2 regions of the Phytobacter sp. genome follow, and region 1 is predicted to be linked to the other one. Evidence: predicted binding sites of a transcription regulator. Region 1 holds the regulator's gene; the other holds the start of a gene.
The links. Region 1 encodes PurR, which represses purine synthesis genes. Its sites were predicted from a motif close to CANGCAAACGTTTGCNTG; they were not measured.
Positions count from the first base shown of each region.

Region 2: a site for PurR is predicted at 2,617-2,634, ahead of gcvT (glycine cleavage system aminomethyltransferase GcvT). Genes of this name have one in related genera too.

Region 1 covers NZ_JCACPZ010000004.1:37,204-41,419, reverse strand. The annotation lists gene punC (purine nucleoside transporter PunC) at 1-37, opposite strand, end outside; gene punR (DNA-binding transcriptional activator PunR) at 151-1,062, shown strand; gene purR (HTH-type transcriptional repressor PurR) at 1,082-2,107, opposite strand; gene cydH (cytochrome bd-I oxidase subunit CydH) at 2,406-2,495, shown strand; gene AC5JPW_RS03975 (MFS transporter) at 2,663-3,832, shown strand; gene sodB (superoxide dismutase [Fe]) at 3,865-4,216, opposite strand, start outside.
Region 2 covers NZ_JCACPZ010000008.1:981,088-985,303, reverse strand. The annotation lists gene ubiH (2-octaprenyl-6-methoxyphenyl hydroxylase) at 1-1,071, shown strand, start outside; gene ubiI (FAD-dependent 2-octaprenylphenol hydroxylase) at 1,100-2,302, shown strand; gene gcvT (glycine cleavage system aminomethyltransferase GcvT) at 2,724-3,818, shown strand; gene gcvH (glycine cleavage system protein GcvH) at 3,844-4,216, shown strand, end outside.

The DNA.
Region 1 (4,216 bases):
CCGCCAGCCAGACTAAAAATCCTTTTCCTGGTTGCATGGCAATATCTCTTTATTGTGCAGGTGAACAGGGAAACAGAGTCTAGGGAGTGAAACTCTCGTTGTGAAACGCTAATATTTGCGCACTGGTTTCAAAATTTTTGCAGGCACAACATGTGGTCAGAATATTCTCTTGAAGTGGTAGATGCGGTGGCGCGTAATGGCAGTTTTAGTGGTGCAGCTCAGGAGCTGCACCGGGTGCCTTCTGCTGTCAGTTATACCGTGCGGCAACTGGAGGAGTGGTTGGCAGTCGAGCTCTTTCAACGCCGTCATCGTGACGTTGAACTGACACCCGCTGGGGCGCTTTTTTTGAAAGAAGGGCGTTCTGTTATCAAAAAAATGCAGATCACCCGTCAACAGTGCCAACAAATTGCCAATGGCTGGCGTGGTCAGCTAGCTATCGCCGTGGACAATATCGTTAAGCCGGAGCGAACCCGGCAGATGATTGTCGATTTTTATCGCCACTTCAGTGATGTTGAATTGATTGTCTTCCAGGAGGTGTTTAATGGCGTCTGGGATGCACTGGCGGATGGGCGCGTTGAACTGGCAATAGGGGCCACGCAAGCAATCCCCGTGGGGGGGCGGTATGCATTTCGGGATATGGGCATGCTGAGCTGGAAATGCGTCGTCGCGTGCCATCATCCGCTTGCCAAAATGGCGGGCCCTCTTAGCGATGAAACGTTGCGCAACTGGCCTTCTCTTGTCCGGGAAGATACGTCCCGTTCACTGCCAAAGCGTATTACCTGGTTGCTGGATAACCAGAAACGAGTGGTGGCACCCGACTGGGAATCTTCTGCTGCCTGCCTCTCTGCGGGATTATGCGTGGGAATGGTACCTGCGCACTTTGCGCGCCCCTGGCTGGACAAGGGAGAGTGGGTGGCGTTGGCGCTGGAAAACCCGTTTCCCGATGCCGCATGCTGCCTGACGTGGCAACAGAATGAGGCTTCACCAGCATTAAACTGGTTGTTGAGTTATTTAGGAGACAGTGAAACGTTGAACCGTGAATGGCTGTGGGAACAGGATTGACCCGCTCCCACTGCAGGAATTAACGACGGTAGTCGCGGAATGGACCGTCGGCTACCGAACGGCGTTCAATCAAACGCGGATGAACCTCAATCGATTGTGATACTTCACGCTTGTTGACGATACGATCCAGCAACATGTTGAATGCGGTTTCACCCAGAGAATCTTTCGGCTGATGAATGGTCGTCAGAGCCGGAGTAAAGAAACGGGAGTTGCGCACGTTATCGTAACCAATCAGGGAAATGTCCTGCGGAACGCGCAGCCCCATTTCGTCTGCAGCACAGAGTGCGCCCATAGCCATAATATCGCCGCCGCAGAAAATAGCCGTTGGACGCGGAGACTGGGCGAGGATCTGCTGCATTGCGCGATAGCCAGACTCCGGCTCAAAATCACCCTGTACAATCCAGTTTTCTGGCACGCTGATGTGCGCTTCTTCCATTGCTTTCATAAAGCCAGCAAGACGTCCGGCACCGGTGTTGCGCTCAAGTGCACCAGGGATCACACCGATGTCACGATGACCACGTTCAACCAGATACCGCCCAGCCATATAGCCACCTTCAAAGGCATTATCGATAACCGTGTCAGTAAAATCGGCTTTTGCTTCGCCCCAGTCCATTACTACCATAGGAATGTGGCGGTACTCTTCCAGCATGTTCAGCAGAGATTCTGGGTATTCCGAACACATTACCAACAGGCCATCGACGCGTTTTTGCGCCATCATTGACAGGTAAGCGCCCTGTTTTTCGAAATTGTTCCAGGCATTACCCAAAATCAGGGTGTAGCCCTTCTGGAAACAGTTTTTTTCAACGGCTTCAATGATTTCTGCAAAATAAGCGGCTTCGCTGCTGGTAGCCAGTAAGCCAATAGATTTGGTGTGATTAACCTTCAGACTACGGGCAACGGCGCTCGGCGAATAGTGCAACTCTTTGATTGCCGCCCACACAGCATTACGCGTCTCTTCAGCGACGAAACGCGTCTTGTTAATTACATGTGATACGGTTGTGGTGGAAACGTTTGCTCGCTTCGCTACGTCTTTGATCGTTGCCATCAGATGTCACTCCATGCCATATCATAAGCTCCTGAAAATACAAAAGGTAAACGTTTGCCTGCCTTCACCCTTTCACCGCGCGATGCACTGTATTACGCCGGGAAAAAGACACTGGACGTCAGGAGGGGAGTCGATGGCCGGTACGCTAATAAATTTAGCGTCGAATTTTGTCTTATCTTGGCCAAAAGGGGAAGAGCTAAAACGTATATCAATCTAATTCCTGCAAGATTTTTACGTTTATTTATGCAAAAATGCGCTATCTCACTTTTTGTGGGGAAATAAGAAAGGAGAAAAATTGATGAGTACCGACCTGAAGTTTTCTTTAGTGACCACCGTGATTGTGCTTGCCCTCATTGTTGCGGGTGCACTGACTGCGGTTCTGCATTGATTTACCACGAGGGAGAGTATTCTCCCTCGACGTTCCCTCCCATTCTCCCGTTTTTCGCAATAATCTTTTCGCAAATCGCTCACTTCTGTTTTTTGTGATTGATGTCATACTTTTGGCTTCTGTGACGGTGTCGCCCGGCGACACGGCATTTCCGGAGTCAATAAATCATGAAAATTAATTATCCACTGCTTGCCCTGGCGATTGGCGCTTTCGGCATTGGTACCACCGAATTCTCGCCGATGGGGTTACTGCCCGTTATTGCTCGCGGTGTCGATGTATCGATTCCGGCGGCGGGAATGCTGATAAGCGCCTACGCGATTGGCGTTATGGTAGGGGCGCCGTTAATGACGTTAATGCTTTCTCACCGCGCACGTCGCAATGCACTGATCTTTCTGATGGCAATCTTCACACTTGGAAACGTGTTGTCGGCCATTTCGCCTGATTACACTACCCTGATGCTGTCGCGCATCATCACCAGCCTTAACCATGGAGCCTTCTTTGGTTTAGGCTCGGTGGTCGCTGCAAGTGTAGTGGCGAAAGAGAAACAGGCCAGTGCGGTCGCAACGATGTTCATGGGGTTAACCATTGCGAATATCGGTGGGGTGCCGGCCGCGACCTGGTTGGGTGAAACCATCGGCTGGCGTATGTCCTTCCTGGCCACCGCAGGTCTCGGCATCATCGCTATGGTAAGTCTCTATCTTTCATTGCCAAAAGGCAGTGCAGGGGAGCGTCCCGATGTACGCAAAGAGCTTACGGTACTGATGCGTCCACAGGTTGTTTCGGCTCTGCTCACGACCGTGCTGGGCGCTGGTGCGATGTTTACGCTCTACACCTATATCTCACCGGTGCTGCACAGTATTGCGGATGCTGGACCTGCATTTATCACCGCGATGCTGGTGCTGATTGGCGTGGGCTTCTCGCTGGGCAATTATCTCGGTGGGAAGTTGGCTGACCGCTCAGTGACCGGCACCCTCAAAGGCTTCCTGCTGTTGCTTATCGCAATTATGGTTGCAATTCCCTGGCTTGCACGCAGTGAATTTGGCGCAGCAATCAGCATGGTGGTCTGGGGAGCCGCGACCTTCGCGATCGTTCCACCACTGCAAATGCGAGTAATGCGTGTTGCACACGAAGCGCCAGGACTTTCTTCTTCCGTCAATATCGGGGCGTTTAATTTGGGGAATGCTCTGGGGGCAGCTGCGGGCGGAGCGGTGATCTCGGGTGGACTGGGTTATGTCTTCGTCCCGTTTACGGGAGCGGTGATTGCCGCACTGGCACTGATGTTGGTATTGCTGTCTGGTCGTGGCGTTGCCCGGACAGCCTGCGCGACAGCGGAATAATAAAAAAGCAGGAGGGTTTCCCCTCCTGCACCTTATGCCACGAGATTCTTCGCAACAAATTCCCAGTTCACCAATGCCCAGAAATGCTCCAGATAATTCGGACGAGCATTACGATAGTCGATGTAATAAGCGTGTTCCCAGACATCAACAGTTAAGAGCGGAGTGGCGCCTGTCGTCAGCGGCGTACCAGCATTGGATGTTGAAACAATTGCCAGTTTGCCTTCTGCGTTTTTGACCAGCCAGGTCCAGCCTGAACCAAAGTTTTTCACTGCTGCATCAGTAAACTGTGCTTTGAAATCCGCAAAGCTTCCGAACGCTTGTGCTATAGCTGTTGCCACCTTGCCTGAAGGCTCCCCGCCTGCGTTGGGTGCCAGACAATGCCAG
Region 2 (4,216 bases), on a different contig from region 1:
CCGGATTCTGCCGGGCATCCTGGCTTTGATGCCCGCGCCATCGCGCTGGCGGCGGGCACCTGCCAGCAGCTTGCGCGTGTTGGTATCTGGCCGCATATTGCGAAAAACGCCACGCCGATTACCACCGTCCATGTCAGCGATCGTGGCCATGCGGGCTTTGTTACCCTTAGTGCAGAAGATTACCGGATTGACGCGCTTGGTCAGGTCGTTGAGCTGCACGATGTCGGACACACGCTGTTTGCTCTCCTGCAAAAAGCGCCAGGTGTGACGTTACATTGCCCGGCACGGGTGAGCAGTTTTACCCGCACTGAACAGCAGGTCAGCGTGACGCTGGATAGCGGTGAGGTGATTCACGGCAGTTTGCTGGTGGCAGCTGACGGCTCGCGTTCCGCTCTCGGTGCGCAGTGCGGGATTAACTGGCAACAATCGCCTTATCAACAGGCCGCCATTATCGCCAATGTCACCACGGCAGTGGCGCATCAGGGGCGTGCTTTCGAGCGCTTTACCTCTTATGGTCCGCTGGCAATGTTACCTATGTCTCAGGGCCGTTGTTCGCTGGTCTGGTGTCATCCGTTGGAAAAACAGGACGCAGTGTTGAGCTGGAGCGATGAGAAATTTTGCCATGCGTTGCAAAAGGCCTTTGGCTGGCGACTGGGCAAAATCGTCCATGCGGGTACGCGCAGCGCTTATCCACTGGCGTTAACCACTGCGTCATCTCCCATTTCACATCGCACCGTGCTGGTGGGCAATGCTGCACAAACGCTGCACCCTATTGCCGGACAGGGTTTTAACCTTGGCATGCGTGATGTGATGAGCCTTGCTGAAACCGTGGCAGAAGCCTGGTTTGCGCAAAGCGATGTGGGCGGCTATTCGGTTCTGACTCGCTATCGCGATCGTCGTCATGCGGATAAGCAAGCGACGATTGGCGTGACGGACGGATTAGTTCACTTGTTTGCCAACCGTTGGGCGCCGCTGGTTGTCGGGCGTAACGCCGGACTGATGGCAATGGAATTATTTACCCCGGCGCGTGATGCGCTGGCGCAGCGCACCCTGGGTTGGGTGGCGCGTTAAGGCCTGATTCAGGCTTCAGGAGCAATCTGTGCAAAGTGTTGATGTGGCAATTGTTGGCGGCGGTATGGTCGGGCTGGCACTGGCGTGTGGATTGCAGGGCAGTGGACTGCGCGTCGCTGTGCTTGAACAGCAGGTTCCTGCACTGGTGCGCAATGACGCCGCACCGCAGCTTCGCGTTTCTGCCATTAACGCAGCCAGCGAAAAACTGCTCGCCCGCCTCGGAGTCTGGTCCTCCATCACCGCACGTCGCGTGAGTTGTTACCATGGGATGGAAGTGTGGGATAAAGACAGTTTTGGTCGCATTGTCTTTGACGATGCCAGTCTGGGCTACAGCCATCTTGGGCATATCGTCGAAAACGGCGTTATTCAGCAGGCGCTGTGGGAAAAAGTTCAGCAGTGTTCCGATGTGACGCTCACCGTTCCGGCGGCGTTGCAACAGGTGGCATGGGGCGAGAATGAAGCCTTCATTACCCTGCAGGACGGCAGCATGCTGACCGCCCGGCTGGTAGTAGGGGCAGACGGTGCGAATTCCTGGTTGCGTAACAAGGCGGATATTCCGCTCACCTTCTGGGACTACGGGCACCATGCGCTGGTGGCGACTATTCGTACCGCGGAACCCCATCAGGCGGTCGCACGTCAGGCTTTCCACGACGACAGTATTCTGGCCTTTTTACCGCTGGCTGACCCGCATCTCTGCTCGATTGTCTGGTCCCTTCCGCCGGAACAGGCCGATCGGATGCAGAAACTCAGTGATGAAGAGTTCAACCAGGCGCTTTGCGTTGCGTTTGATAACCGCCTTGGGTTGTGCAGCGTTGAAAGCGAACGTCAGCTTTACCCGCTGACCGGGCGCTATGCGCGTCAGTTTGCCGGTCACCGCCTGGCGCTGGTGGGTGATGCCGCGCACACCATCCATCCGCTTGCCGGGCAGGGGGTTAACCTCGGCTTTATGGATGCGGCGGAGCTGATTACTGAGCTGCGTCGTCTGCACAGCCAGGGAAAAGACATCGGCCAACATATGTATCTGCGTCGCTATGAGCGCAGCCGTAAACATAGTGCGGCAATGATGCTGGCGGGGATGCAAGGTTTCCGTGAACTCTTCACCGGGACCCATCCGGCGAAGAAGCTCCTGCGCGACATTGGCCTCAAACTGGCCGACACCCTTCCTGGCGTTAAACCACAGCTGTTACGTCAGGCCATGGGCTTAAACTCCCTTCCGGAGTGGTTACGTTAACTCCGTCACATTTCCCTTCCTATTGACGGGAAGGGACCGCAGCGCCTCATTTGAGAAATTCTAATTTCACCGTATTTTTCGGATTAGATTTTCTCATCTCTCGTTTTTTTAGTATCGGGAAAACTATCTCTTTTGCAGAGGGATTAACTGCATTTTGGGGCTTTATCCTGCTGGGGATGTTTTGTTTGTGCTGCTTCTCCTTTTCTACGTGGATTAATGCTCTGTAGGTGTTTTTGGTGAAAACGGTCATAAGCTAATGTGATGACCCATTTTCTCTTATGGTTAAGCGCCGCTTTCGGTGATAAGTTCAGGCGAAAGTGAACGTTTGCGTCGACAGCCGGGATCGGTGTTGATGCACTGTCGGAAGGTGAATTTTTCATCGACAGAAAACGTAATTTCCCGCTTATTCGACGAGGAAAAAATGGCTCAGCAGACTCCTTTGTATGAACAACACACGCTGTGCGGTGCCCGCATGGTGGATTTCCACGGCTGGATGATGCCACTGCACTATGGCTCGCAAATCGATGAGCACCATGCGGTGCGAACCGATGCCGGTATGTTCGATGTTTCGCACATGACGATTGTCGATCTGCGCGGCAGCCGTACCCGGGAGTTTTTGCGTTATCTGTTGGCAAACGACGTCGCGAAACTCACCAAACCGGGTAAAGCGCTGTACAGCGGCATGCTCAATGCCTCCGGTGGTGTGATTGATGACCTCATCGTCTACTACTTCACCGAAGACTTCTTCCGCCTCGTTGTAAACTCCGCCACTCGCGAAAAAGACCTCTCCTGGATTTCCCAACACGCTGAACCTTTCGCCATCGACATCACCGTGCGTGACGACCTGTCGCTGATTGCGGTCCAGGGGCCGAATGCCCAAGCCAAAGCCGCTACCTTGTTCACCGATGAACAGCGCCAGGCGGTAGAAGGCATGAAGCCGTTCTTTGGCGTTGAATCCGGCGACCTGTTTATTGCGACTACCGGGTATACCGGTGAAGCGGGATATGAAATCGCGCTGCCGAGTGAGAAAGCGGCTGATTTCTGGCAGGCATTAGTCGCTGCCGGCGTTAAGCCGTGTGGTCTGGGGGCTCGCGACACATTACGTCTGGAAGCCGGCATGAATTTATACGGTCAGGAGATGGATGAAGGCGTTTCTCCGCTGGCCGCTAATATGGGCTGGACCATCGCCTGGGAACCCGCCGATCGTGATTTCATTGGGCGTGAAGCACTTGAAGCCCAGCGTGAGAAGGGCACGGAACAGCTGGTCGGTCTGGTAATGACCGAAAAAGGCGTGCTGCGCAATGAACTCCCGGTACGTTTTACGGATGTCCACGGCAACCCACAAGAAGGTGTGATCACCAGCGGTACTTTCTCTCCTACGCTTGGCTACAGTATTGCACTGGCACGCGTTCCGGCAGGGATCGGTGATACGGCAATCGTCCAGATCCGTAACCGTGAAATGCCGGTAAAAGTGACGAAACCTGTTTTTGTACGCGCTGGCAAAGCCGTCGCGTGATTTATTCTTATTTGGAGATTTAGTGATGAGCAACGTACCTGCAGAACTGAAATACAGTAAAGAACATGAGTGGCTGCGCAAAGAGGCCGATGGTTCTTACACCGTCGGAATCACCGAACACGCGCAGGAACTGCTGGGCGATATGGTGTTTGTCGATCTGCCTGAAGTGGGTTCGGTTGTCGCCGCTGGTGATGACTGTGCCGTTGCCGAATCGGTAAAAGCGGCTTCCGACATCTACGCACCAATCGGTGGTGAAATTGTTGCCGTCAACGAAACGCTGAGCGACTCCCCGGAGCAAGTGAACAGCGAACCGTACGGCGAAGGCTGGATTTTCAAAATCAAAGCCAGTGACGAAGCGGAAGCTGATGCGCTGCTGAGCGCAACAGAATACCAGGCGC